3 regions of the Kitasatospora dryopteridis genome follow, and region 3 is predicted to be linked to each of the others. Evidence: riboswitches for the same ligand, from Rfam matches in the RefSeq annotation. Region 3 holds a riboswitch; each other region holds the start of a gene.

Region 1 (6,348 bases), 5.3 Mb from region 3:
CGGGAGGTGCCCCCATGCTCCGTCGCTTCGCTCCCGCGCTCGCCCTCCTTGCCCGCCGACGGGCAGGAGGGGCCCACCCTTTCGGCACCGGCGGGCCCTTCGGCTCGGGGCGGGTGTCGCCCGCTCGCCTCCGGGCCCTCTTGATCCGGCGCCGACGGTCTCCCCCAGCCTGGCGGCCGGGAGGTGCCCCCATGCTCCGTCGCTTCGCTCCCGTGCTCGCCCTCCTTGCCCGCCGACGGGCAGGAGGGGTCCACCCTTTCGGCGCCGGCGGGCCCTTCGGCTCGGGGCGGACGCCTCTGCCCGATCGTCACGTCTTGCTGTCGGGGGCATTGACGGCATGTCAGGTTCGCGCCTACGGTCTGGCCATGGATGCAGCCACTGTTCACTCATGTGAACACGGCCGAATCCAGGGGAGCCCTTCTCGCCCGTGCGGATCGACCGGGCCGGGCCCCCGTTCCGCCCGGAGTCCGGTCCGGCGCTCCCTGCACCGCCACACCCGCCGACCGCCGGGCGTCCCCCACCCGTCCGACCCGAGGGACTGATTGTCATGATCGCAACAGTGGGACGTTCTGCCCTGCGCCGCCGCGCGCTCGCCGCCGCCGTCGGGGCCGCCCTGGTGGCGGGCCTCTCCGCCACCGCCGCCGGGCAGGCCCGGGCCGCCACCTACGAGAGCTCGCCGTACGGCTTCGCCGCGGGCACCACCGGCGGCGCCGGCGGCAGCAGCACCACCGTCACCACCCTGTCCGCGCTGAAGTCCGCGGTGGCGGGCAGCGCGGCCAAGACCGTGTACATCTCCGGCACCATCTCGCTCAGCGGCCAGGTCGACGTCGGTTCCAACACCAGCGTCATCGGCGTCGGCGCGAACTCCGGCCTGACCGGCGGCGGTCTGCGGGTGAAGAACGCCACCAACGTCATCCTCCGCAACCTGAAGATCTCCAAGGCGGTGGGCACCGACGCCATCACCCTGCAGGCCTCCACCAAGGTGTGGGTGGACCACAACGACCTGTCCTCCGACCGCACCCACGGCAAGGACTACTACGACGGCCTGCTCGACATCACGCACGGCTCGGACAGCATCACGGCCTCCTGGAACAAGTTCCACGACCACTACAAGGTCAGCCTGGTCGGCCACTCCGACAGCAACGCCTCCGAGGACACCGGCAAGCTGCACGTGACCTACGGCCACAACTGGTTCGACAACGTCAACTCGCGCCTGCCCAGCGTCCGCTTCGGCACCGCGCACGTGTACAGCAACTACTTCACCAACGTCGGCGACAGTGCCGTCCACTCGCGGATGGGCGCCCAGGTGCTGGTGGAGCGCAACACCTTCGCCGGCAGCTTCGAGTCCGTCACCACCACCGGCGACAGCAAGACGGACGGCTACGCCAACCTGTTCCGCAACGACCTCGGCTCGACCACCACCGAGATCACCCGGACCGGCAGCTTCACCACCGCGCCCTACACCTACAACCCGACGGGTGCCGACACCGTGGCGTCCGTGGACACCGCGGGCGCCGGCACCGGCCGGATCTGAGCCGAAGCACGCGCAACGCGCCGACGGCCCCGGGCGGTTGCCCGGGGCCGTCGTGCGGCGTGCCTGCGAGGTTACTTGATCTTGAGGACCTGGCCGGGCTTGATGAGGTCCGGGTTCTCTCCGATGGTCGACTCGTTGCTGTCGTAGACCTGCTTCCAGCCGCCGAGCTTGTTCTTGTCGGAGATGTCGGACAGCGTGTCGCCGGCCGCCACGGTGTAGGTGGTCGCCTCCTTGGCGCCCTGGGAGTCCTGCGGCGCGGAGGTGGCCGCCGGGGCCTGGTCCGCGGTGGCGGGCGCGGCGGGGCCGGTGGCCGCGCCGGTGGGGTCGGTGACCGGCGGGACGCCGGTGACGGGCTGACCGGTCGTCGGGTCGGTCGTGGTCGGCGCCGTGGCCCCCGGGAGCGTGGTGCCGGGGGTGGTGCCCGGGGCCGGGGTGGTGGTGGCGTCAGGGGTGCCCGGCACGGTGCCGGTGGGCGGCAGCGCGGTGGTCGGGGCGGACGGGGTCGGCGGAGTGGCCGAATGCCCGTTGCCGGAGTTGTCGCCCTGGTCGTTCTGGGTGGCGCCCGGACCCGTCCAGTAGTCGTAGATCTCCTGGCTGGTGGTCCAATACCACTGGCCGCCGGCCTGGTACCAGTACACGCCGTTGGCGTCCCGGCCCTGCATGCCGGGGAAGACCGGGGCCGCACCGCGAGCCGTGGTGGTCGGCGCGGGCGTGGCCGTCTCCGTCGGCACGACGGTCTCGGGCTTGCCCTCGCCGGTCAGCCCCGCGGTGGTGGCGCACTTGCCCCAGACCTTGGCGCCGCTGTCGGCGAGCACCCGCTCCGCAACGGTGATCTGCTCGTCCTTGGTGGCGCGGTCCGGGGTGGAGGCGAACAGGTCGCCGCCGTAGGCGACCCAGGTGCGCAGGTCCAACTGGAGTCCGCCGTAGGTGCCGTCGCCGGTGGCCTTGGTCCAGTTGCCCGCCGTGGCGCACTGTGCGACCGCGTCCCAGGTGGTGACCGGGGCGGCGTGGGCGCCGGTGGCGGTGAGCAGCGGGATCGCCAGACCTGCACCTGCCACGCCGGCGGCTGCGACGGCGCGCTCGGTCTGGGTGGGGCGGCGGTGACGGCCGGAGCCGATGAAACCCATCGAGTTCCCTCTCCGCACGCCTGCGAGGTGAGCTGTCGGGTTCGGACCGGGGAGGTGGCCCGGCCGCGCGGACGCGGCTTCACCCCTAGCCGTGTGGGGGCGGCGTCGAAACGTGGGTCCCCCGTCCCTGCCCAGGGTCTGGTCGGTGACCCGTTCGACGCGGTGGGCAGGGTTCGGCGTGCCGCGCCTCGGGCGCCCGTGCTGTCGGGCTGAGGTGGAGATTAGAGGGATCGTCACCGCGATAACAAGCCAGCATCCTGAACATCACACAATCATCACGAGTGCTGAGATGCCGCAGGCGTGCATTTCGGCCACACGCCCCGTCATGCGAACGGCTGTCGACGGGGCGCCGACGGGTCGCCACGCAGGTCACGGGGGATGCCGACCCGGCCTGACGTGTCCGCGGCGGGCGGTCCCGGGCGAATTCCGTGGGAAATTCGGCGAAATTCCGCGCCGGAAATGCGGGCGGCCGCTTCCGTTGCCGTGTGCGGGGAATGGCGGTCCGTCGGCGGGCGGCCCCGGCGGGCCCGCCCCGCCGGGGTGATCACGGCACGAACGGAGGCCCGGAGGATCTTTGCGCCGCCGTTCGGGCGCGACGCGCGAACACCGGACCGGCACCGTTCGTGGCGGAACGGAAAGCGGTGGCATGCCCTCCGTTCCGGCCTCCCGGTCGGCCGGCCGTCAGCCCTCCGGCGGCCAGCACGCCAGCACCGCGGCCGCCTCCCCGTCCGTCAGCGGCCGGTGCCCCATCGCCACGTCGTTCCCGTCGAAGGACCATGACTCGGCCAGCAGCAGCACCGGCCGGTCGCCGTCCTCCCGCAGCACCGCCCACCACCCCAGGTCGCCCTGCGCCGACCACTCCACGTACCGGAAGCTCGTCCGAGCGACCCCGGCGCCCTCCGGCGGCAGCCAGTCCGTCACCGATCCCTCCGCCGACGGCGCCCACCGCTGCTGGGCCTCCGTCAGCCCGACCACCTCGTCCACCGAGACCTGCACCCAGGCCCCGCCCGGCCGGGCGTCCGCCACCGCCAGCGGCGTGCAGCGGACCATGGCGTGCGCGGGCAGCTCCTCCGGGCAGTCCGGCGCGCAGTTCGCCACCGTGGACGGCGGCGCGAACAGGCACCAGAACGGCCCCTCGGCGAGGAACGGGCCGTCCATCCCCACCATCCGCACCTCGCCCGCCACCGGGGCCCGCTCCGCGGGGGCGAACCCGTGGCCGCCGTACGGCGACGCGGTGCACCCGGGCGCCGCCCAGCGGGCCAGCGACGTTCCGGCGGCCCGCGCCCACCCGGGCGGAGGAGAGGGGGACCAGGGGCGGCGCGCCGCGCAGCCGCACCCCGCTGCGTCGACGGAAACGATGACGGTCATGACAGGCATGGTGGCAAACCGGCCCGCCGCCGCCCGCGGCCGGGTGCCGGCCGGCCGGGAGACGGCGGTCCGGGAGGCGGTGGGCCGGCGGTCGGCCGGTCGGCCCGTGTACCGGTCACCCGTGCGCGGGTCAGCTCGCGCTCCGGTCCGCCACGGGCCGGGGAGCCGCCGCGGGGCCGGCGCCGGCGGGCCGACCGCGCAGGCCGAGCGTCACGGCGACGGCCGCCAGCAGCACCGGCACCGCGACCACCCGCAGGCCGGCCGCCATCCCGGCGGTGAACTCGGCCGGGCCGTGCGCAGATCCGCCCCCGGCGTGCGAGGCGAGCACCGTGCCGACGACCGCGACGCCGAGCGCCGCGCCGAGCTCCCGGGCCGCGGTGTTCAGCCCGGCACCCAGCCCGGCCTGGTGGCCGGGGAGTTCGGACACCACGGTGTGGGTCAGACCCGGGGCGCACAGCCCCATGCCGGCCGACAGCACGAGCAGCCACAGCGCGTACACCGGGTACGGCGTGGCCGGGCCGGCCGTGGAGACGCCGAGCAGCCCGCCGCCGATCAGGGCCAGCCCGCCGCCGGCCACCAGGCGCACGCCGTGCCGGTCCTGCAACCGAGCGGCGAGCCGCGGCACCAGGGCCATGCCGACGGTCAGCGGCACGATCGCCAGCCCCGTCCGGGCCGGCGGGTAGCCCTTGGCGTACTGCAGGAACTGCGAGTTGACGAAGAACAGCGCGAACAGGCCGAAGAAGGACGCCGCCGTGCCCACGGCCGCCGCGCGCAGCCGGCGGGAGCGGAACACCCGGGGGTCGACCAGCGGCCGCCGCGCCCGCAGCCCGTGCCCGGTGAACAGCGCCAGCAGCACCGCCCCGGCCGCGAACCCGGTGAGTACCGGCGCCGACCACCAGCCGTGCGAGGGGCCCTCGATGATGCCGTACAGCACGGCGCCGGTGCCGCCGATCAGCAGCACGGAGCCCGCCGGGTCGGCGGAGGACGGGTGGCGGGGCAGGTCGGGGACGGTGCGGAGCACGGCCGCCGCCAGTACGGCCGCCAGCGGTGCCATCGCCCAGAACAGCGCCTGCCACGGCAGGTACTGGGCGGTCAGGCCGCCGCCGACGTTCCCGGCCAGGCCGCCGAGGCCGACCGCGAGCGTCCAGGAGGCGACGGCCTGCACCCGTCGCTCCGGGCCGGCCAGGTGCACCAGCACCGCCATGGTGGCGGGCATGACCAGCGCGGCCCCCGCGCCGGAGACCGCCCGCCCGGCGACGAGCGCGGCCACCGAGCCGAGGGTGCCGCCGCCGGCGCTCAGGCACGCCCCCGCGGCGAACAGGGCGAGCCCGGCGAGCAGCGCACGCCGCCGCCCCCAGCGGTCGCCCAGCGCGCCGGCCGGGATCAGCAGCCCGGCGAAGACGATGACGTACGCGTCGACCGTCCAGAGCAGTGCGCTCGGGGACGGATGCAGGGCGGAGGCGGCGAGTTGGGGGATCATCAGGTTGATCGCGGCGACCATGCTCTGGGCGACCAGCACACTGGCGCACATCGTGAGCAGGGTGGACCGGCGCAGTGCCGTCCGGGTGTTTTCGGGCATGGGCGGGGGAGCTCCTTCCGGAGCGGAGGTGTGTGGGTTCCCGTCCACCGTAGGGCGATGCTTGGATTGCATCCAGTGCATGTTCTGCATGAGAGGAATGCGTGCCGTGCAATCCACGATGGACCTCAACCTGCTGATCGCCCTGGACGTGCTCGTCGAGGAGCGCAGCGTCTCGGGCGCCGCGGCCCGGCTGCACCTGTCCGAGCCCGCCATGAGCCGCACCCTGGGCCGCATCCGGCGGGCCCTCGGCGACCCGGTGCTCGTCCGGGCCGGGCGGACGATGGTGCCGACCCCGCACGCACTCGCGCTCCACCCCGAGGTCCGCGCCGTGGTGGAGCGCGCCCGGGCACTGTTCACCGCCGGCGGACAGGTCGACCTGCGCACCCTGGACCGGACGTTCACCGTTCTGGCGCACGACGCCTTCGCCGCCGCCCACGGCGCCGGACTGTTCGCGCGCACGGCGGCCGAGGCACCCGGGGTGCGCCTGCGGTTCTTCGGCGAGAGCCACCTCGACGCCCCCGCCCTGCGCGAGGGCACCGCCGACCTGGAGGTCGGGGTCATCGACACCACCTCGCCCGAGGTGCACGTCGAACAGCTCTACGAGGACCGGATGCTGGCCGTCGTCCGGGCCGGCCACCCGCTGCTCGACGGCCCGCCCACCCCGGAACGGTTCGCCGCAGGCCGGCACATCGGCGTCTCCCGGCGCGGCCGCCTGCACGGCCCGATCGACACCGCCCTCG
Region 2 (6,348 bases), 1.0 Mb from region 3:
GTGCGTGGGCAGCATGCCGACCATGGTGACGCCCGCGACCGGCAGCACCGCCCCGCCGGGCACCGCCATCCGGAAGCTGAACGCGCCGCCGCCACCCACCGGCTCCGCGCCGTCGCACACCACCAGCGCGCGATGCACTTCGGTGAGCGAGCGGTACAGCGCGCGCTCCTCCGCTTCCTCCTCCTCGCCGCCGAACGCGATCTCCAGGCGGCGGTACCAGCCGTCCCACTCCTCGGCGGCCAGCGGACGAACCGTCAGTGCCGCGGCTTCTCCTGTCGTCATACGGTCACCCCTACCACCGGCGGCGCACCGTACGCGACCGACTTTTCCGGCAGCCCGTCACCACCGGGCGCGCGTGCGCCGCCACGCGCCCCGGGGCGCACCGGGAACGGCGCCCCCACCACCCGGCCGAAACCCGCCGCACCGCACCCGGGAGCCCGCGCAGCCCCGGCGCAGGCGTCGACGCCGACCCGCAACCGTGGATAAGGTCGGACCCCATGGCTGGCAGCACGGAGGGCACCACGCCCCGGACGACTGCGACGGGCCCCACCGCGAGCGCGGCCAGGGAGCCCGTGACGGCCCGGTTGCGCACGAGGCTCCGCCGGGCCCGCCGCACCCTGCGCCGAACCGGCGTCGACTACTTCCGCGGTGCCGCACCCGACTGGCTCGCCTTCGCCCTCTTCCTCGCCGCCGTCCCGGTGCTCGTCGTCCTCAACATCTGGATACCCGCCTGGGTGCCGCCCACCTCCCTGGTGCTCCCGGTGCTCGCCGGCTCCCTGCTGCTGCGCCCCGGCACCCTGGTGCTGCTGTACGCGGCCGCCGCGGTCGGCCTCTCCACCGAGTCGCTCATCCACACCGGCGAGCGGGTCGCCAGCGAGAACCCGGACACCTACGTCTACGGCGTCACCCCCGGCGCCGCCCTGGTGGTCGGCGCGGTCGGCGTCGCGGGCCTGCTGCTCGCCCAGTTCCGCAGCCGGGTCGGCGTGCCCTGGCGCGGCGGCGGCACCATGCTCTTCGACCTCCGCGAACGGCTCCGGGTGCAGAGCCAACTGCCCCGGCTGCCCGAGGGCTGGTCCGCGGACATGGCGCTGCGCCCGGCCGGCGGCCAGTCCTTCTCCGGCGACTTCGTGGTCGCCGCCCGGACGGGCCCCGGCGGCCGCATGCTGGAGGTCGTCCTGGCAGACGTCTCCGGCAAGGGCATGGACGCGGGCTCCCGGGCCCTGCTGCTCTCCGGCGCCTTCGGCGGCCTGCTCGGCTCGCTGCCCGCGCACGACTTCCTGCCCGCCGCCAACGGCTACCTGCTCCGCCAGGAGTGGGAGGAGGGCTTCGCCACCGCCGTCCACCTGGTGCTCGACCTGGACACCGGCCAGTACGAACTGCTCTCCGCCGGCCATCTGCCGGGGATGCAGCGGAGCGGCGGCACCGGCCGCTGGGAGGTCAAGGAGTCCGAGGAGGGCCCGCTGCTCGGCATCTACGACGGCGCCAAGTTCGAGGGCCTGCGCGGCCGCCTCGACCGCGGGGACGTCCTGCTGCTGTGCACCGACGGCATGGTCGAGATCCCCGGCCGGGATCTCGGCGAGGGGATGGACCGGCTGATGGGGGAGGCGGACCGGCTCGTCGTCAACGGCTTCCGCGGCGCGGCCGGGCGCCTCATCGAGACCGTCGCCAAGGACGTCAACGACGATCGCGCCGTGCTGCTGGTGTGGCGCCAGTAGCGTCTGTCAACCCCTGGGGAGTGATCTTCGGCCAATCCTCACAGCCGGACCACCCGGTGGAACACAGGCCACGGGCCTGCCGATTGGCCATTCCGGCGTGTTGACACCCGGCCCCGCCGACGGTTCGTCAGAAGGCATGGGCTATCGTCTCGGTCGGCGGAAATTCGTCTCACATGGCAGGATCTTCGCCCCGGGCTCCCGGCTAGTCCTTTACGCAGGCAGCACGAACGACCACACTGAGTCCGGGTGGGCTGGTCGATGCTCGGGGGATTGGGGGCGGCAGGTGCGGCAGACAGCAGGCGGTATCGGCGCCACGGGCACCTCCACGACGGCGGGATCGGTCGACTCGTGCCAGGGACGGTCGGCGCAGGCCGCGGTCCGGTTTCGACACGGGGTTCCAGCACGAACCCCCGCCACAGATTGAGGAAGTGAGTCCGGGTGGCCTTCTCCGTCTCCGCGTTGTTCCTGTTCGGCGTCATCGTCGTGATCTTCATCCGCAACAAGCAGCTGAAGACCAGCCACGCGATCGTCGCAGCGCTCTTCGGCTTCATGGTGAGCCAGTCCACGGCGGCCCGGCCGATCCAGGACTTCCTCAACCAGCTGGCGAAGACCATCTCGTCCGTGGCGAGCTGACCCGCCCTACTGCCCGACCCCGGCCCGCCGCCAGCGCGCCAGCAGCCCGCGCCGCACGGCCGGCGCGGCGGCCGGCGGCACCTCGGCGGCGGCCGGAGCGGCCTGCGCCGCCGCCGCGCCGTCCGGCACCAGCAGGACGAACAGCCTTGCCCAGCACAGCCGTTCGCCGCGCGGCCAGTCGAGGCCGCGCAGCGCGGCCGAGGCCTGCTCCGACACGGTGCCGTTGATCCGCACCTCGGCGACGTCCTCCCCGGCCCGGCCGCCGAGGAACAGCTTCACCCCGGTCACACCGGTGCCCGCCGACAGCGCCAGGGCCCCGGCGAGCGCCGGCAGCACCTGGTGGTCCGCAAGCCACTCCGCCAGCAGGTCGCTGCCGAAACCGAAGACCGCAGCCGGACCCTGCACCGCCTGCCATCCCGGGAGCTCCGCCGGGCGGCAGCGGTCGGCGTGCTCGCCGCGCCCGTCCTGCAGCTCCACCACGGCCGCGGCCGTGGTGGTCGCCCACATCCGTACCGCGCTGTCGAGCCGCTCCTCCTCGGTGCGGCCCAGGCCCGCCGTGCAGTCCCACACCACCGGGCCGTCCGCCTGCCCCAGGTTCAGCACGAAGCCCAGGTCCACATGGCCGGCCGCACCGCCCTCTCCCGGATGCTCGCGGACCGCCACCGCCGTCGTCCCCGGGCCGCGCACCACGCTGCCCTCGACCGTGAACCGCTGCCCGTACCGGGCGGCCATCTCGCGCACCACGCTGCGCTGGATCACGTCCAGCCGGGACTGCGGCCGCACCCGCGACTCCTCGCTCGAAAAGGGGCTCGAACACCGATCGCGAGCGAGGTTATCGGCCCGGGCCGACGGCCTGCAGAGGGGCCCGCGTGACCAGCGTCACCGGGTGGGCCATGATCCGTGCCCGGCCGCGACCGGCCGCGCACACGGGGTGTCCGATTTGCCGGACTGCTGATGATCCGGACACGTACGGTCACTGCATCGACTGCGCTCCGCCCACCACTCGCGGGCGGAGAGTGACCCTCCGGGCGGCCGTCGACGGTCCGTGAGGCCGAGACGCTTGCCTCCGAGGCGCCCATCGGGTTTTCCTCGAGTCCTGCCCGGCCACCGGCTGGGCGGGCCACCGGGCGGAACGCCGAGTCCTGCCGCCGCCCGGGGTCACGCACCATTCCGTGCACGGCAGGAGCGGGGGACCCAAGGTAAGTCGCCGCACCGGGCAATCCGGGACGGCTTGGGGTGAAGTCGCGCCTTTTCGCGACCGGGCGAACTCCCCGCCCGAACCCGACAGCTCACCTCGCAGGCGTCGGAGAGGAACAACTCCATGTCCGTTCTGGGCACCCGTCTGTCCCGCGTCGCCGTCGCCACCGGTGTGGCCGCCGCCGCCATCGCCATCCCCGCCACCGCCGCCAGCGCCCACAGCGCCCCCGCCGCGGCCCCGGCCGCCGCCCAGGCTGCTGCGCCGGCCGCCGCCCAGGCCGCCGCGCCCGCGCAGGCTCCCGCTGCCGCTCCGGCCGCCGACACCACCTACAAGGTCGTCCGCGGCGACACCCTTTCCAAGATCGCCAACGCGCAGCACGTCGACGGCGGCTGGAAGAAGCTGTACCAGGACAACCGCCAGGTCATCGGCGGCAACCCGAACCTGATCTTCCCGGGCCAGAAGCTGGCCGTCGGCGGCGCCGCCGTGCAGGCCGCCGCGCCGCAGGCCGCTGCTCCCAAGGCTGCTGCTCCCAAGGCCGCTGCGCCGAAGGCTGCTGCGCCGCAGGCCGAGGCGAAGAAGGCCGACACCGCCGCCGCCTCCCGCTCCGAGAAGCGCACCCCGGTCCAGGCCGCCCCGAAGCCGGCCGCCCCCAAGACCGAGGCCGCCAAGCCGGCTGCCCCGAAGCCCGCCGCCGCCCCGAAGACCGAGGCCGCCAAGCCGGCCGCGGCCGCCTCCGGCTACGTCGCCCCGGTCTCCTCCGGCCTGGGCACCCCGTACCACAAGGCCGGTTCCAACTGGTCCAGCGGTTACCACACCGGCGTCGACTTCGCCGTCAGCACCGGCACCTCCATCCACGCCATCGCCGGCGGCACCGTCGTCGAGGCCGGCTGGGGCGGCGCCTACGGCAACAACGTCGTCATCAAGCACGCCGACGGCAAGTACTCCCAGTACGCCCACTTCTCGGCGCTGAAGGTATCGGTCGGCCAGACCGTCACCGCCGGCCAGGTCATCGGCCTCTCCGGTGCCACCGGCAACGTCACCGGCCCGCACCTGCACTTCGAGATCCGCACCACCCCGTCGTACGGCTCCGACATCGACCCGGTCGCGTACCTCGCGGCCCACGGCGTCCGCGTCTGACGCACACCGCCGCACGGCACCACACCCGAAGGCCCGACCCGGGGATCAACCGATCCCGGGGCCGGGCCTCGGCCGTTCTCCGCCGGCCTGCGGCTGCGCGGCCGCGGCGCGGAAGTCGTATCCGCAACTCCCACAGACCAGTACGCCGCGCCGGACACCGTTCCCGCAGACCGGGCAGTCCCGCCGCCCCCGCCGGTCGGTGACCAGCCACAGCACGCCGAGGATCACGTCACCCATGGCCCAGAGCACGACGATCAGCGTCGCACCGATGCCGGTCCCGACGTTGCTCGCCTCGCAGTCCGTCAGGGCGTTGCCCACCAGGCCGTCGCAGTCCCGGGCGGTCGAGGCCACACCGGAAACCAGCCAGATCAGCATGACCAGGTTGAAGAGAAGGATCACCCAGGTGAAGAACCGCCAGTGGGGTAACCGCCACCGCTGACCGCCGCCCGGTACGTTCGTCTGCTGCCCTGTTCCCATCGGAACCACCCCGTTCCGCCGGCACACGGCCAGCGCCCGGGGACGGGGGCCGCCGCCGATGTTCGCCTCACCTTCCAGGCTCTCCCCGGCCGAATGGGCGGGCAACAGCACGACCGGCGGACTGCGAACGTGCGGACACAGAGGGCCTCGCAACAGCCTGAACAACCACCGCTCGGTCGCCCCGGAGGGGAAACGGGGTGGTGTTCGCAGGGCCCACGGGCGTGGCGCCGCGCCGCAACCCCCCCGGCCGGGGCTCGGCAGAGGGCGTGCGCCGGGGTGGGAGTCGGCGGTCTCCACTTCCGTGACGCAGAACAGAGCACGAGCGGTCGATCGTGCGGGCGGTCCGTGGACTGGTGAGCGAGGCCGTCCACGGGCACGGAACGGGCGTGGCGGCCTGAAATTCCCTCAGACGACGAAGGCCCCAGCTCTGCGATCAGGTCGCTGAGCTGGGGCCTTCGTGTTGGAGCGGGCGACGGGAATCGAACCCGCGTGGCCAGTTTGGAAGACGACGGCACTGGATGTGGGCTGAGCTGGCGACTCGCTGACCTGCGGGGGAGCGGGGCGCCTCGCCGTTGTTCCCCGGGATTCCCCGCCGAGGCCTGGCCGAACGGGCACGCAAGGGGCACGGTGCGGCTCACAGCAGCTTGTACGCCCACCGCTCGGTGGCCCAGTCGCCCGACGGCCGCTCGACCGCCCCTGAGGCCCGTAGAACGGCTACAGAGCGCGCCTCGGCGCACACCTGATCACCCGGCATCAGGAAGAGCGGCTGATCCAGCGTGAAGACGTAGCAGCCCGGCTCGAAGTCGACCCGGTTGAGCAACAGCATCCTTGGCGCGGTGATCCGCGGCCCCGCGAGCATCATGCCGGCCATGGTCTACGGCCTCGGCCGGGAGAACCAGCAGATTTACAGGCCGCTGACCAAACACGCTCTGACCATGTCACTCTCGATCTTCGGCCCAGTTTGGTCCGTCGTTGGTCCGGATCATGCCGGGAAGGGCCTTCAGTCCGGAAGACTAATGGCGGGGCCTCGCCCTCATAAGAGCCATCTGTGGAGCTCGGATTTGGCTGCATGATGCGGGTGGGTGGTTCTACGGTGGTCGCATTCATGACGGGACGTCGGATCGGGATGGGTGCAGTGGATATTCTTCTGGTGGATGCGGTGGCGGCCGTGCGGGACGAGCTCATCGC
Region 3 (6,348 bases):
TTTGACTCATCAGTAGCGTCGAATCCGGGTGCATCAAGCCGGGCAAACCGGGGCAAGCCGACCCAGAGGTCCACCGGGACGATCACGGTGGGTGCGGGCGGCCCTGCGGCCCGTCGATCTTCAACCTTCGTATCGGAGCTTACGCGCAGTCACATCAGCCACTGTGAGCCGCGTCACGCACGCATCCGGCGCACGGCGTAGAGCTTTGCGCGCTTATGTCCGGGCTTGCGCCGTCACCACCAACCCCTCACGGGAGTCGACTGCAGTCCGGACCCCGGAATGTCCTACGATCTCCGCCATGAGCACCGCAGCCATCCCGGGCGCGCCACTGCCCGTCCGTACGCCAGGCTCCCGTGCGCGGGGGCGCCACCGCCGTCCCGAGCGCCCCGAGGTCCCGGCCGGCTCCCCGGCCCTGCTGCTGGCCGTGCCGGCCACGGCCGGCCCGGAGGCCCGCCCGATCGTCGACGAGCTGCTCTCCATCGTGCGCGGCGAGCAGCCGGGCATCGAGATCGCCGCCGGCTACCTCGCGGACGAGGCGGAGGACGCCCCGACCGTCGCCGGCCTGCTGGCCATGGCCGCCGGCAACGGCGCGCCGCCGCCGATCGTCGTCCCGCTGCTGCCCGGCCCGCACGGCTTCCTGACGGAGCTGCACGAGGTCGCGGCGGGCGCCGGTTCCCCGGTGACCGATCCGCTGGGCCCGCACCCGCTGCTCGCCGAGGCCGTCCACGTCCGCCTCTCCGAGGCCGGTCTGGCCCGTGCCGACCGCGCCCGGCTGTTCGCCATCGCGACCTCCGCCGACGGCGTGGTGCTGACCGTGTCCGGCGGTGAGGAGGCCGCTGCCGCGGCCGGGATCACCGGCGTGCTGCTGGCCGCCCGCCTCGCGGTGCCGGTGGTGGCCGCGGCGCTGGACGTGCCCGGCTCGGTGGCCGCCGCGGTGGACCACCTGAAGGCCACGGGTTCGCAGCGTCCCGCGCTGGCTCCGCTGGTGATCGGCCCGGAGGCCGACTCGGAGCTGCTGGCGACCGCCGCCGAGGAGACCGGCTGCCCGAGCGCCGCGCCGCTGGGCGCCTACCCGGCCGTCGGCCAGCTGATCGCCTCCACGTACCTGGCCGCGCTGCCCGCGCCGGCACCGGTCGAGGAGCAGGCCGCCGAGGCCGAGGAGCCCGCGGCCGAGCAGTGAGCACGAGCGAAGGGCCCCGACCGGAGCGGTCGGGGCCCTTCGCCATGCCCCTACGCGCACACCGGGCCTGCACAGCCCTCACCGGATCCGCATGAAACGGGAGTCCGCGTCGGGCCCGCTCCTCAGACGGGCAGCCGCCGGGTGGGCGCCGCAGCGTCCGCGAGCCGGATCGAGGGGGTGCTGACGGCACGGGGCGGGCCGTCCACGGCGACGGGTGCCGCCGCCGCGTTCCACTGCGGCTTGCCGGCGCCCGGCTCCAGCCGCACGGCCTGACGCTCACCGGCCCTGCGCAGCACGATCCGGGTGGGCGGCGGGGACTGCGGGTCCAGCCAGACCTCGTTGCCGCCGAAGGAGCAGTCGAGCACCGCGATGTCGTCCGGCTCACCGTCGGGGGCGGCGCGGAAGGCCACTCCGGCCTTCCGGTAGCCCGTCAGGCGGCTCCGGCCGATCGTCACCGTCGTTCCGGCGAGCTGGTGCTTGGCGGTGGCGACGGCGTAGTCGGACTGTCCCGCGGCGTCGATGAGCATGCCGTCGAAGACGGTGCCCTTGTCGCGGCCGAGGGCGTGCACGGCCACTCCCCCGGCGGCGTTGCCGTACAGCACGCCGGAGGTGTAGTCGAAGTCGTTGAGGTAGGCGCCGTGCTCGATGCCCCAGCCGCCGTTGTGGTAGGCCACGAAGCGGTCGACGGTGTGGTGGTGGCGGGCGTTCAGCCAGACGAAGATCCCGTTCTGCAGGTTGTTGTGGGCGAGGCAGCGTTCGAAGGTCCAGACGCCCTCGCTGGTCTCCGGCCACTCGTAGCCGGAGGCGCCGGCGGCGCCCTGGACGCCGACCGCCACGCAGTCGCGGGCGGTGCCGCCGGTGCCCGCCCCGAGCGAGAAGCCGGTGAGCCGGTAGCCGCGCGGGGCGGGCTCGTACACGGTGCGGGAGGCCACGCAGGACTCGTAGGCGATGTCGTCGGACGGCTCCTGCGGGGTGCGGGTGTCCGTCGGCCCGTCCCACCAGTAGGCGTCCTCCCAGGTGTCGTGGCTGATGCAGCTGCGGAAGGTGATGCCGTGGCTGGCGTGCGGGACGAAGGCGTGGCTGCCGGCGTCGCGGACGACGACGCCCTCGACGGCGGTGCCGCGGGAGGCGTCGCCGAGCATGTGGAAGTGCAGCCCGTACCGGCCGAGGACCGGCTCGGTGACCGGGGTGCCGTTCCAGGTCTCCTTGCCCGCCTTGCGGGGGCCGACCCAGCGGAGGGCGGCGTGCCGGACGTCGGCCCGCCGGGAGCTGGTCAGGTGGACGTGGGTACGACCGCGGGGGGTGCCCTCGATCCGCACGCTGCGGGTCAGGTTGAGCACCTCGGCGCCCGCGGTGACGCCGCCGCCGACCGCGACGCGCGGGTGGGCGTGCGCCAGGGGTGCGGTCAGCGTGACGGTGCGGCCGTCGATCCGTCTGATCGTGCACAGATCGTACCGGGTGGAGAAGTCGCCCTCGTCGGGGGGTCCGGTCGGGGTGACGGCGAGCTCGTCGCCGGGCTGCCAGCCGGTCGGCGGCTCGGCCAGCTGCAGCTCGGTGGCGCCGGCCTTCAGCGCGGCCGCGGCGCGCACCCACGCGGTCTTGGCGGCGCCGTCCAGTCGCAGGTAGCCGGAGCCGGTGACCCAGAGGCCGGTGTCCCCCTCCACCATCGTCATGCCGCCGCCCCGGAAGGACCGTTCGTCCGCAGAGGGAAATCTCAGGGCATGCACGGAGCCGTCCGCGGGAGCCAGCACCAGGGTGCCGCGCACCTCGACACTGCCCGCCGAGGCCAGCGCGACGCTGCGCCCGGGGGCGAAGACCAGCGAGCCCCCCGGCTCCACGAGCAGCGAGCCGACCGCGGCATCCGCGTCCAGCAGCACCCGGTCGGAGATCCGCACGGCGCTCTTCGGGCCGGGTACGGCGCCGCCCCAGCCGGCCGCGTCCGACCAGCGGCGGCCCGTCAGATCGACCGGGGAGGGCGAGGGCTCGGCCGGGGCCGGGGCGGCATGCGTGTGCCCGGCAGAAGCCCCTGCAGGGCCCGCGGAGGGTGCCGCGGAGGCCGGCGGCGGGGCGGACGGGGCGGCGAGCGCCCGGCGGGCCAACTCCCCGCCGCCGACCGCCGCGGCGGCGACCGGTGCGGCGATCCAGCCGAGCAGTCGGCGGCGCCCGGGGCGGCGGTGCGAGCCCACCCGCCGCGGCGCCCCCTCGGGCATCCCGTCACCGTGCTCCATGATCGGCCCACCCCTCCCCCCGGGGCCCTGCCCGGGCCCGACGCCTGAAGCATAAACAAGCCCGTTTCAGCCCAAGAGTTTTGCGCAAAAGCGGCCGAAGTCGATCACAATCACACCGAAGAATCGATCATGAATTCATTCAAGATCGACTGTGATCGGCATCACACATGTTTGCGGTTTGAACTTAACTCTGTCTAATGTCCTCCCACGTTCGTGGTCACACGGACCCAGTTGGCCCGAACGCCGAGTCCTGCCGGCGGTCCGACTGGCAATGCGAAACGCACTTCGGCAGGGGCGGGGGAACCAGGTAAGTCGCCCGGGAACGGCCATGCGCCGTTCCTCGGCTTGGGGTGAAGCCGCGCGCGCGGAAACAGCGGAAAGACCGCTGCCTCCGCGCGGGCGGCCGGGCAACTCCAGCCCGAATCCGACAGCTCACCTCGCAGGCGTGGGAGAGGAACGCTCCTTCATGCTGTCCATCAACTCCAAGCGCGGCCGCCGCATTCTCGCCACCACCGGCGTCGTCGGCATCGGTCTGTCGATCCCGTCCCTCGCCGCCGGCACCGCCTCCGCCGCCACGGTCGCCACCTGGGACAAGGTCGCCCAGTGCGAGAGCACCGGCAACTGGCACATCAACACCGGCAACGGCTTCTACGGTGGCCTCCAGTTCACCAACAGCACCTGGTCCTCCTTCGGTGGCGGCGCCTACGCCGCCCGCGCCGACCTCGCCACCAAGGACCAGCAGATCGCCATCGCCGAGAAGGTCCTGGCCGTCCAGGGCCCCGGCGCCTGGCCCGTCTGCTCGGTCAAGGCCGGTCTGACCAAGGGCGGCCCGGCCCCGGAGATCAACCCCGGCGGCTCGTCCTCCACCACCACCGCCTCGACCGGCAGCAGCACGGCCGCCAAGCCGGCCGCGCCGAGCACCGGCTCCACCACCGCGAGCAGCGGCTCCACCGCCTCCGCCGGCACCTCCCAGGACGGCAAGGCCTGGCAGGGCAAGAAGTCCTGGCAGCAGAACCGCTGGAACCACGGCGGCACCTACACCGTCCGGGCCGGCGACTGGCTGTCGACCATCGCCGAGCGCAACCACGTCCAGGGCGGCTGGCAGAAGCTCTACGAGCTCAACAAGTCGGTCCTGAAGCAGGGTCCGCACTCCATCTACCCGGGCCAGAAGCTGTCGCTCGGCACCGCCGCCACCGCCCAGGCCGCCCAGGCCGCCCCGGCCAAGGCGCAGGCTGCCCCGGCCACCGCGGTCAAGGCGAGCACCACCACCACGGCCGCGAAGGCCGCCACCGGCTCCAAGGCCGCCGCGGTCAACTTCGCGCTCTCCAAGGTGGGCCAGGCCTACATCTACGGCGGCACCGGCAACGGCGGCTGGGACTGCTCCGGCCTCACCCAGGCCGCGCTGCGCGCCGCGGGCATCTCCGTCCCGCGCGTCGCCGCCGACCAGGCCGACTACTCGACCCGCGTCTCGCTGGACAACCTGCAGCCGGGCGACCTGCTGTTCTGGTCCAACAACGGCGCCAACTCGGGCGTGCACCACGTCGCCATGTACATCGGCGACGGCAAGTACGTCGAGGCGGCCAACCCGCGCGCCGGTGTGCGCGTCCAGACCATCGCCAACTGGGCGCCGGACTTCGCCGGCCGGGTCTGATCCACCCCGCCCCGGCGTCCCGTACGCCGGGGCCAGGCGCCCGAAGCCGTAACCGGGTCCCACGGCCCGGGCGCCCCTCTCCCGACCGATGCCCCGGAGCAGCCTTCCGCCGCTCCGGGGCTTCGGCCTGCCCGCCTCTTCCCGCTTTCCCGCCCGGATAGGCTGACGCTCCCCCGGAGTTGAGGAGCCGCCATGGCAGCGAAGGTCACCGTCACACTGGACGCCGATCTGGCGATCGAGGTCATGCTGGCCGCCGGAGCGGGCAACCCGCAGGACGCGGTCGAGCTCGTCGTCCGCGACTACCTGGCCCGCAGCCGGCGCACCGAGGCCCGCACCGGCGACGCCGCCGACGCCGAACGCACCGCCCGCCCGCACCGCACCGTCGAAGAGGGCTGAGGGATCGCCTGACGGCCCCGGAGGCAGCCACCAGGGGCACTGAGGGCACCTCCCAGCGCCCCTGGTGGCTGCCCGCGCCCCAGTGGCTGCCACAAGGCCCCCCAGAGACGGCTGCGGCCCCGGAGAGAGGGCTCTCCGGGGCCGTACGGGTGTGCCGCTGCCCGGTGGGGCTCGACGGGGGGTCAGCGCACGCTGGCGCCGGTGGAGCCGCGCATCACGAGCTCCGGCTGGAACATGAACTCCGCGCGCTGCGCGGGGTTTCCGCCGACCTCCTCGAGGAGGGCGTCGACGGCGGCGGTGGCCATGGCCTCCACCGGCTGGCGGATGGTGGTCAGCGGCGGCTCGGTGAACGCTATCAGCGGCGAGTCGTCGAACCCGACCACCGAGACGTCCTGCGGCACGGACAGTCCGCGCTGCCGGGCCGCGCGGATCGCGCCGAGCGCCATCATGTCGCTGCCGCAGACGATCGCGGTGCAGCCCTTGTCGAGCAGCACACCGGCCGCGGCGTGCCCGCCCTCCACGCTGAACAGCGTGTGGTGGACCCAGCCGTCGGCCTCCTCCTCGGTCAGCCCGAGGAGTTCCTGCACGGCCGCCCGGAAGCCCTCGACCTTCCGGAGCACCGGCACGAAGCGCCGCTGCCCGATCGCGAGGCCGATCTTCGTGTGGCCGAGCTCGACCAGGTGCTGGACGGCCATCCACATCGCCGCCCGGTCGTCCGGCGAGATGAACGGCGCGGCGATCCGCTCGCTGTAGCCGTTGATCATCACGAACGGCACCTGGCGGCCGATCAGCTTGTTGTACCGCTCGTGGTCGGCCGTGGTGTCGGCGTGCAGACCGGAAACGAAGACGATGCCGGCCACCCCCCGCTCCACCAGCAGCTCCACGAGTTCGTC

What was found. A riboswitch is a leader RNA that binds a small molecule or an ion and turns the genes downstream of it on or off. The one in region 3 is predicted to bind cyclic di-AMP.
Region 1: linked by a shared signal. The riboswitch ahead of ACQ614_RS31565 (LysM peptidoglycan-binding domain-containing protein) and the one ahead of ACQ614_RS07825 (transglycosylase family protein) in region 3 are both predicted to bind cyclic di-AMP.
Region 2: linked by a shared signal. The riboswitch ahead of ACQ614_RS12375 (M23 family metallopeptidase) and the one ahead of ACQ614_RS07825 (transglycosylase family protein) in region 3 are both predicted to bind cyclic di-AMP.

Annotation. Positions count from the first base shown of each region.
Region 1 is NZ_CP192749.1:6,969,256-6,975,603, forward strand. It holds gene ACQ614_RS31560 (pectate lyase family protein) at 548-1,534, shown strand; gene ACQ614_RS31565 (LysM peptidoglycan-binding domain-containing protein) at 1,606-2,661, opposite strand; cyclic di-AMP (ydaO/yuaA leader) riboswitch at 2,663-2,815, opposite strand; gene ACQ614_RS31570 (hypothetical protein) at 3,343-4,029, opposite strand; gene ACQ614_RS31575 (MFS transporter) at 4,160-5,608, opposite strand; gene ACQ614_RS31580 (LysR family transcriptional regulator) at 5,706-6,348, shown strand, end outside.
Region 2 is NZ_CP192749.1:2,715,296-2,721,643, reverse strand. It holds gene ACQ614_RS12395 (GNAT family N-acetyltransferase) at 1-282, opposite strand, end outside; gene ACQ614_RS12390 (PP2C family protein-serine/threonine phosphatase) at 498-1,715, shown strand; gene ACQ614_RS12385 (hypothetical protein) at 2,154-2,348, shown strand; gene ACQ614_RS12380 (DUF6348 family protein) at 2,355-3,131, opposite strand; cyclic di-AMP (ydaO/yuaA leader) riboswitch at 3,502-3,666, shown strand; gene ACQ614_RS12375 (M23 family metallopeptidase) at 3,670-4,683, shown strand; gene ACQ614_RS12370 (hypothetical protein) at 4,729-5,271, opposite strand; gene ACQ614_RS12365 (hypothetical protein) at 5,795-6,031, opposite strand; gene ACQ614_RS12360 (trypco2 family protein) at 6,209-6,348, shown strand, end outside.
Region 3 is NZ_CP192749.1:1,712,947-1,719,294, forward strand. It holds gene ACQ614_RS07815 (hypothetical protein) at 299-1,180, shown strand; gene ACQ614_RS07820 (hypothetical protein) at 1,303-3,408, opposite strand; cyclic di-AMP (ydaO/yuaA leader) riboswitch at 3,671-3,869, shown strand; gene ACQ614_RS07825 (transglycosylase family protein) at 3,875-5,059, shown strand; gene ACQ614_RS07830 (hypothetical protein) at 5,252-5,455, shown strand; gene ACQ614_RS07835 (LacI family DNA-binding transcriptional regulator) at 5,638-6,348, opposite strand, start outside.